3 regions of the Chryseobacterium sp. WLY505 genome follow, and region 1 is predicted to be linked to each of the others. Evidence: riboswitches for the same ligand, from Rfam matches in the RefSeq annotation. Region 1 holds a riboswitch; each other region holds the start of a gene.

Region 1 (3,289 bases):
CATCTACGGTTATCAACAGTCCTTTTACAGGTTTTAAAGTAAATCCGGCACTTCCGTTTACAGAGGTTTCCTGTTTGAGTTTATCAAATCCAAGAATTTCAGCGGCTTTGCTGTCATTGCTAAAAATTCCCTTGGTGACAATCTTCTCGCCTGAAGTAGAAATATCGGCATAAGAGTTATTAAAATACTGCTGTTGCAATGATGGTGCTCTGAATCCTGTTCCCACCGCAGCTCTTACCGCATAGTTTTTTACAAATTCATACCGTACCGCAAGTTTTCCGTTCAGTGTATTTCCGAAATCTGAATAGTTTTCAAATCTTGCTGCTGCATCAATATTCAATTTTTTATCTAAATCATAGGAAACATCTGCATACACTGCGGTGGAATGTCTGTCTTTCTTCAATGCATTGTTGGGAGAAAATCCGATAAAGGATTGGGATCCACCCGCACCAAGCACTGTTGATCCTTCAGTGGCTACATTTCCATTGATGTCATATTGGGTATAAGAAGCTTCATCACCAGCTTTGATCTGGTATTGTTCAAACCTGAACTCACCACCGAAAGCAATATTGAAACGGTTTATATTTTTGGAAACATCAAGATTAATGGTATTTTGAAGAAAGCTATGCGCTCCGGCATAAAAACGGGTTGGAGATTTTGCTCCCAAAGAAGCATTATTCGTATCGTTTACATTATAATTGAAGGTATTGCTTCCAAAGGTATTGCTAAGGTCAAAAAACCAGTCGTTAACATTATATTTTGCTCCTACAGCATAAGAAACATCGTATACCTGAGAGGCCAGAGTAGCCTGAAATCCATTCGGATAAATGGATAAAACGACATTAGATTTTTCGCTAGGAAGCCTTCTGAAACCAAAGCCATTTCCTTCTTTGATGCTGAATCCTCCAAAAGAATACAGTTTAAAATTGTCATTAAAAGGATATTCTGAATTGAAAAACAGCTGTCCCTGTCTAATCTGGGCATCTCCGATCTGAAAATTAAAGTCATCACGCATTAATCCTCTTTTTGCAATTTCTGCATCATCTGCGGCTCTGGCAGCTTTTACGGCTTCTGCATCACCAGCAAATTCATAGGCAAAATTATCTCCGAAAATATCCAGGTCGTGATTTTGTGTTCTTGTGGTTTTTCCTCTGTGGCTTAGCTGTAATGAAAGATTAATATAGCCTTCTTTCTTTCCTAATGATGCTCCGTAGTTAACTCCTGCCTGGTAAGTATCTCCATCATTTCTTCCACTTAATCCATAAGTAAGGCTTGCTGAAGCTCCGGCATTTTTCTTAAGAATTATATTGATTACTCCTGCAATGGCATCAGAACCATATTGTGCAGCAGCTCCATCTCTTAGCACTTCAATTCTATCAATTGCAATGACGGGAATGGTACTCAAATCTGTTCCTACAGAGCCATTTCCTACGGTATTCTGATAATTTACCAAAGAAGTAGAATGTCTTCTTTTTCCGTTAAGCAGCACCAAAACCTGATCGGGTCCCATACCTCTCAAAGTAACAGGGTCAATATGTTCTGTCCCATCAGAAGCAGACTGTCTCACTGCATTGAACGATGGAATCACATAGTTCAGGAGATCCTGAGCCGTCATTTGCGGAGAACTTCTCTGGATTTTATCGATGTTGATTACATCTACAGGAACAGGGGTCTCAAGCTTTGTTCTTTTGACATTACGGTTTCCGACGATGATAATATCTTCGATCTCTTTTCCTTTTTCCTCACTTTCCTGAGCAGCGACCAGAATTGCTCCAAGCAATAATACAGCTGTGCTTAATTTTTTCATTTTTGTTCTTGCCAATTAATACTACCAATCTGACGGATCTTTCCGCAGATACACAAGACTTCAAGAAATGGAATTCATATAGAGTATTGACTTCACTTATCTCCCCCAAAGGGTTGGAATTAGCACCTTTACACTCTTGGAAACGTGTAGGTTGCTAAGGTTTCAACGGGCCAAATCCCTCCACCTTTCTTGATAAATCTACTGCAAAAGTAGACTATTTTTTTTAATGTACAAAAAATGGCAAACCTGCTCTGCTGCAAATTTGCCTTTTATTATTTTATAGAACTTGTTTACACTTTTATTTTCGAACCATTAAGATGTAATAAGAGTTTAAGAGTATTAAGATTAGCTTCGCTTTAAGCTTAAAAATCAGAATGATCCATCTTAACGGTACTTTACTTCTTAAATAGCCCTTAATGGTTCAAAATATTACAAATCAACAACTTCATAATTTGTTTTTATTGAACCATCATCTTTTGAATAGCAATTCCTGTATCCGATTTCAGCTGCACCAGATAGGTTCCTGCCGGATAACTGACTTTCGCTTCATAGGTACCGTTTTCTTTATCCAGTTTGAAAGAATCCATTCTTTTACCGGTCATATCAAAAATTGAAATCTCACCATTTTTTGCTTTACTGAAAACGAGTTTAGCGATTCCGTTTCGGATTGGATTATCTGCAATCTGAAGAGATAATTTGTTGGCGGCATTGACATCTACTGTTGACAAAGCACCTGCATAATTTCCAAAGATTCTGAATTCTCCAGGTTGTAAAGTGATCGGCGCTGTGGTGGAAGCTATATTCGAAATACTGTTGTCCATCAGATTCTGCCATTGGCCTGTGTAAGGAAAATAAGGAACAACATTCTGCGCGGAAGTCGTATAATTGGCCAACACTACCACATTCTTTATTCCTGTTGTAATAGCCGCATCATATACATAAATTCTTGTGATCAGTCCGGTAGGATCGTTCGTAAGGTTATTGGATTCTATACTGTAGGTTTTAGATTTAAAAACCGGGTAGGTATTTCTGATATTGATGATTTTAGCCCATGTATCATATACTGCCTTTCTGTTCACATTGGTATCATACCCTAAAGTAAATGCAACAGGTTTTTCATCGGTTCTGCATCCGCTGTCTATGGTACCGTTTGCACATCTGTTGATGCTGAATTCATATCCTAATTCACCAAACTGCCAGATCATCTTCGGACCTGGAATGGTAAAGAAAGTTGCCCCGAAAGTTTTCATTCTTTCAAGAGCGGTATTCAGATCTTTTACATTATAACTTCCGTTAACTGCGCCATAGGCAAGGTTTTTAAACATCAGTCTCTCTTCATCATGGCTTTCTCCATAGCCTACGGCACTCATATTGGTGAAGCCGTGAAGGCTGTGATTCATGCGGTCATAATTGCTGTTTTCCTGATAGCCCATCGTATTCTGGTTGTAAGGATCGGTCTGTTTATTCCAAAGCATAACGCCT
Region 2 (3,289 bases), on a different contig from region 1:
TCGATGGATGTTCTGCTGTCAAAACCTCATCACCCCAATTCGCATCAAATCCTTTTTTGTTGAAGGCAATTTTCTTAGAGTTAGCTACTGCAACTACTTTAAGGTCTATTTTTTTACGTTTTTTTATTTCTTCTGCCGATTCTAAAACCTGTTGTATCAATGTCTTTCCGACGTTTCCGTGGCCAATGATGGCCAGATGAACGGTCTTCGGCTTTTTGAAAATTTCGGATTCTATGATGTTTCTTGTTTTTTCATCCTGTGAAGAAGTCACAACGATGTTCACTCTGTTTTCTCCTGCCACCTGGTTTAAAAGCAATGGAAAAACATTGTTTCTTGCCAGTTCTGCAAAGACTTTATTGAAATCTTCTGCTACAAAACCAATCACAGAAACATTATTGATACTATAAATCTGGGAAACTTTTCCAGATTTTCTTTCTGCCTCAAATTCATCAATAAGACAAGCCACTGCTTTTTCTGCATCATTTTCATGAACCAGAATAGAAATTCCGTTTTCTATGGCCTGTTGAGAAATTACGCCTACACTGATACGCGCCAAAGTGAGCGCTTTAAAAATTCGTCCGTCAATCCCGATTTCTCCCAGGAAATCTTCTCCTTCAAATTTGACGATTGATCTGTTCTTCAAAAATTTTATTTCGTTAGCATTTTTCATTACTTCTATAAAATGTTTTTAATGATATTATTTAATTGTTGATATTCCATTAGGAAGGCATCATGCCCGTGTATAGATTGGATCTCGTGATAAGAAACATCCTTATTTTTCTCTTTTAAGTTTTCAAAACACATCCGGATTTCGGAAGCCGGGAAGAATAAGTCTGTATCTACGGAGATCATGTGCATTCGTGCCTGTATGTTCTCCAGTGCTTCTTCAGCAACGTTGATATTCATCAGGAGATGGTTCATCAGCTTGTAACTCTTTAAACTAAACCTTTCGTTTAGTGCGTTACCATGATAAACCAACCAGTCTTCTGATTCCAGGCGTTGTTTGTCCTGATTATATTGGTTTTGAAATCTGTCATTGAGCGACTGCGGAGTTCTGTAACACAACATGGCATGAATTCTCGCTTTCTGTAATGGTTCTTCTTTATCATTCAATAAAAATTTCTGAACCAGACATTGTGCATGAAGCCAGTCGTGTGTTCTGTAATCACAGGCTATGGGAATAAATATTTCTGCGAGATCTGGCTGCTTGGCAAGCATTTCCCAGGCAATCCCTCCTCCCAGAGAGCCTCCGATAATGGCATATAAATTTTTAATATGTAATGCTTCAAGTCCTTTCAGAAATATCCCTGCGATATCTGAAGGTGTGAAGTCTTCATAGTCTTCAATTAAAAAATCGTCGTATCCGTTTCCTGGTATGTTGAAACACAGAACGGTATATTGATCGGTATCAACAATCTGATTTTCTCCCACCAATTGTTTCCACCAGCCTTTTTCTCCGGATACATTTGAATTTCCGGTAAGAGCATGATTGATTAAAATGATTGGGGCTGTAAACAGATCTTTCCCAAAAAGCTGATAGCTTAATGAGATATGGTATTCCTTTTGGGAATAAGTTTGATACGTAAGATTAATATAGTTTAGTTCTGTTTTCAATTCTATTAAATTTTAATACAATTGAAAATGCCACAGGAAATGGCTGAAAAGAACTTCAGTAAGTTATCTGTCCAAAATACTTTGGTAGAACGTAGCACCTTCTTTGCTTGCGCAAAGGGTTGCTAAGGTTTCATAGGGTCTAATCCCTCAACCTTTCTTGATAACATTTTCAATATTTGAATGAACGAATGGTGCAAAGGTAGTTCTTTTCTTTTAATTTCAAAAAAAAATTATTTTAATATTTCAAAAAGCCCTTAAACACAAGTATTTCAAGAGTATATTAATAATTATTCAGATGAAAAAAATTGGAATTACTTCTCAAAAAAACTAACTTCGTATGGAAAAGTGATGAGATATGACCGCCGAAAAAGATAGATTACAAGATATCAAATGGAAAAACTGGGGACCTTATGTAAGCAACCGGCAGTGGGGAAATGTACGCGAAGATTATAGCCCGAACGGGAATGCCTGGAATTTTACCAATCATAATAATGCAGAAAGCTATGCCTACCGCTGGGGTGAAGAAGGTATTGCCGGAATTTCTGATGTAAAGCAGCTTTTATGTTTTGCTTTTTCGTTCTGGAACAAGAAAGATAAAATGGTAAAAGAAAGATTCTTTGGATTGAGCAATCCTCAGGGGAATCATGGGGAAGACATCAAAGAAATCTTTTATTATCTGGATAATACACCTACCCATAGTTATATGAAAATGGTGTATAAATATCCGATCAATGAATTTCCTTACGATGAGCTTGTTGCAGAAAACGGGAAACGCAGTAAAAAGGAACCGGAATATGAAATTTTCGATACCGGAATTTTCGATAATGATGAATATTTTGATATTTTCATAGAATACTGCAAAGCAGATCACAATGATATTCTTGCCAGAGTCACGGTATGCAACCGAAGTCAGCATGAAGCACCTATTATGGTAGCGCCTACTGTATGGTTCAGAAACAACTGGAAATGGGGATACAATACCTATAAAGCAGAAGTCAATGCTTCTCATGACGGAAGTATCAACATTGAACACGACAGTATTTCAATCAAGAAACTCTATTCCCGAAATACCAATGCGCAAAGCGTATTTTGTGATAATGAAACCAATAATTCTAAGCTTTACGGAGCTCCTGCAGCTGAAAATACTTATTTCAAAGATGGAATCAATAATTTTATTATCCATCAGACGAATACGGTAAATCCTGAAAAAAAGGGTACAAAAGCTTCTTTTCTGATTGATGAGTTTATCGGAGCCGGAGAATCTAAAGTTTTTGAGTTCAGGTTATGTCCGGATCAAGCTGATGAACCTTTTGAAAAGTTTGATGAAATATTCAATACGAGAGAGGCTGAAGCTGAAGAGTTTTATAAAGAAATTCAGAACGACACCGTGAATGAAGATGAAAGAAATGTTCAGAGACAGGCTTTTGCAGGGCTTCTATGGAATAAGCAGTTTTATCACTACAATATCGGGAAATGGCTGAAAGGTGATCCCAACTTTGAAGCCCCAAGAAATTTCAACGAATATGTAAGAAATACGGAATGGAATCATCTCCACAACAAGGATATCATTTCAATGCCCGATAAATGGGAATATCCTTGGTATGCCACATGGGATCTGGCATTTCACTGTGTTCCTTTTTCCATCATCGATGCGGAATTTGCCAAGGGACAACTT
Region 3 (3,289 bases), on a different contig from region 1:
AGGAGAAAAAGGGGATGTTGCTTTATTCTTTGGTCTTTCAGGAACGGGTAAAACTACTTTATCGGCAGATCCTAAAAGATATCTTATCGGTGACGATGAGCACGGATGGGATAATAACGGAGTATTCAACTATGAAGGAGGATGCTACGCTAAAGTAATTGACTTATCAGAAGAAAAAGAACCGGATATTTTCAGAGCGATCAAAAGAGATGCACTTCTTGAAAACGTTGTTATTAACAATGGAGTAGCAGATTATACGGATGGATCTATCACAGAAAATACAAGAGTTTCTTATCCAATCTATCATATCAATAAAATTGTATTGCCTTCTAAAGCAGGTCATGCCAAGAAGATTGTTTATCTTTCAGCGGATGCATTCGGAGTACTTCCTCCGGTTTCTATCCTGAATGAAGATCAGGCTCAGTACCACTTCCTTTGTGGTTATACCTCAAAATTAGCCGGAACTGAAAGAGGAATTACAGAACCACAACCATCTTTCTCACCTGCATTTGGAGAAGCGTTCCTTACATTACACCCAACAATGTATTCTAAAACATTGATCGGAAAAATGCAGGAGCACGGAGCTAAAGCATATTTGGTGAACACAGGTTGGAATGGTACTGGAAAGAGAATTTCTCTTAAAGATACCAGAGCAATCATTGATGCCATCATTGACGGTTCTATTGACAATGCTCCTAAAACTCAGGTTCCGATCATGAACCTTGAAATTCCTACTGAATTGCCAAACGTTTCTACAGGTATTTTAGATCCTAGAGATACGTATGAGAACGCTTCAGAATGGGAAGAAAAAGCAAAAGATCTTGCTTCAAGATACATCAAGAACTTTGAACAGTACTGTGATACTGAAGAAGGTAAGAAATTAGTAGCTTCGGGACCTCAATTGCAGGAACAAACTATCTAATAGTTACCAATCAACATACAAAAAGCCTCATCATCGATGAGGCTTTTTTATTTTTTCCCTTAGAGGAATTATTGTATGATTCCCTGTTTACATTTACACAAAAAAATCTGTGAAATCGGTGTGATCTGCGGGAAAATATAAGTTAAAAATTACTTCAAGCTCAATAAAGCCAATCTATAACCATCCATTCCAAAACCAGATAAAACCGCATCTGTATTGGCTGCTGTCACAGATTTCTGTCGGAATTCTTCTCTTTTATAAATGTTACTGATATGTACTTCTACTTTTGGCTTTCGAATATTTTTCAAGCAATCAGCAATAGCGTAAGAATAATGAGTAAAAGCTCCCGGGTTAATTACTACGGCATCAAAATCATCCTCCTGAAGTCTGTTGATAAGTTCTCCCTCAATATTAGACTGATAATATGTTAATTCATGAGTCTGAAACTCGGATCTTAAATTTTCCAAATAGCTTTCCATAGAGACATTTCCATAGATTTCCGGTTCTCTTGTGCCCAACAGATTAAGGTTAGGGCCATTGATGATTAAAACTTTCATTCTATAAAATTAAAAAGTTTTTTTAATTAATTACATAAAAAATAAGTGATGCTGAATTTTTATTCCATTGAATTATTGATAATGATATTTATCATGTGTGAGAAAATGATAATAGTCGCAACTCCTTATTGTAATGGGTTTTATTAAAATTTTATGTTAATTATTAAAATATTATCATGAAAAATAAATAAGTCTACTTGTTTTGTAGACTAAAAGTTTTTAGCTTTGCAACCATATTTCGATCGGCTTATAAAGAAAGATGGAGGGAACTGACCCTGTGAAATCTTAACAACCTACCCGTGGGGCAAGGTGTTACGTTCAGCCTTTTAAGGAAAAATAAGCATTTGGTTTATCGTATTTATCGATGCCCTTTGCTGACTTTTTTGCAAAGGGCAAAATTTTAGTATATGATAAACAAAATTGATTATGATTAGTAAAAAATTATTTAGTACCCAAGTATGGATTCCTCCGGTTGCTGCTTTCTTTCTGGGAGTCACCAGTGTAAATGCACAGAATTCCAGACTGAAAAAAGATAGCCTTCATGAAAAGGAACTTGATGAAGTCGTAGTGGTAGCTTACGGAAAAGCTAAAAGAAATAGCTACACCGGTTCGGTTGCTACCATTTCCAGCGATAAAATCAATAACAGACCGGTCACCAATATTACCAAAGCATTGGAAGGGCAGGTTGCAGGGATTCAGACGACCAGTGCATCAGGGCAGCCAGGTGCCGTTTCTACCATTCGAATCAGGGGAATTGGTTCCATCAGTGCTTCCAGTGATCCTTTATATGTAGTAGACGGAATTCCTTTCGATGGAAATCTAAACTCCATCAGCCCAAGCGATATTGAATCCATCAGTGTTCTGAAAGATGCTACAGCAAGTGCTTTATATGGTTCAAGAGGAGCAAACGGGATCATCATCATTACTACAAAATCAGGTAAAAAAGGAGAAGCCAGAGTTAATTTTAATATCAGTCAGGGATTCTCCGGAAGAGCTGTAAAAGACTATGAACAGGTAAACACAGATCAGTACTTTCAATTATACTGGGAAGCATTAAGAAACGGATATCAGTCCGGGAAAGTTTCTTCCCAGCAGGCTGCACAAATGGCAACGGATAATCTTGTTTCTACCCTTGGAATCAATCCCTATGGAACAGCTTATCCAAAACCTGTAGGAACAGATGGAAAACTATTGCCTGGTGCTTCACCACTCTGGAATGACGACTGGAGAGATATTTTACAGAGAATGGCCTCAAGAAACCAGGTGGATCTTGATATCAGCGGAGGAAGTGATAAAAGTAATTACTTCTTTTCCCTTGGTTATCTGGACGACAAAGGTATGGCTATTGAGTCTGGTTTTAAGAGATATAATACAAGGCTTAAAATTAATTCCGAAGTAAAAAAATGGCTGAATGTTGGAGTCAACTTAAACTATACCAATAGTATTCAGCAGGCACCAACTTCTTCAGATTCCAAGGCGAGTAATATCATCAATGCCGCAAGGTTTATTCCTTCATTCTATCCTTATTATGAAAGAAATGCTGACGGAACTTATGTTTTGGATGCCGACGGAAATCCTATTTATGATTTTGGAAAATACAGGCCAACGAATGCGCTTCAAAACCAAAATGCTGCAGCAACTTTGCCATTAGATAAAAACGAAAATAAAGAAGATAACTTTTCAGGAAAAGGATTCATGGAATTCATTTTCTTGCCGGAGTTAAAATTCAAGACAAGCTTTTCTGTTGATTTGGTGAATTATAACGGACATTATTATTCAAATCCATTACTAGGACAAGGCGCGGAAATTG

What was found. A riboswitch is a leader RNA that binds a small molecule or an ion and turns the genes downstream of it on or off. The one in region 1 is predicted to bind S-adenosylmethionine.
Region 2: another riboswitch for S-adenosylmethionine. It lies ahead of RAH34_RS12025 (alpha/beta fold hydrolase); the one in region 1 lies ahead of RAH34_RS15125 (TonB-dependent siderophore receptor).
Region 3: another riboswitch for S-adenosylmethionine. It lies ahead of RAH34_RS12805 (TonB-dependent receptor); the one in region 1 lies ahead of RAH34_RS15125 (TonB-dependent siderophore receptor).

What each region holds. Positions count from the first base shown of each region.
Region 1 is NZ_JAVCWI010000007.1:75,388-78,676, reverse strand. Features, by position in the region: gene RAH34_RS15125 (TonB-dependent siderophore receptor) at 1-1,807, opposite strand, end outside; SAM riboswitch class I at 1,901-2,006, opposite strand; gene RAH34_RS15120 (alpha-amylase family glycosyl hydrolase) at 2,266-3,289, opposite strand, start outside.
Region 2 is NZ_JAVCWI010000005.1:13,584-16,872, forward strand. Features, by position in the region: gene RAH34_RS12020 (homoserine dehydrogenase) at 1-670, opposite strand, end outside; gene RAH34_RS12025 (alpha/beta fold hydrolase) at 676-1,614, opposite strand; SAM riboswitch class I at 1,675-1,781, opposite strand; gene RAH34_RS12030 (glucosidase) at 1,970-3,289, shown strand, end outside.
Region 3 is NZ_JAVCWI010000005.1:168,690-171,978, reverse strand. Features, by position in the region: gene pckA (phosphoenolpyruvate carboxykinase (ATP)) at 1-922, shown strand, start outside; gene RAH34_RS12810 (type II 3-dehydroquinate dehydratase) at 1,072-1,479, opposite strand; SAM riboswitch class I at 1,724-1,822, shown strand; gene RAH34_RS12805 (TonB-dependent receptor) at 1,906-3,289, shown strand, end outside.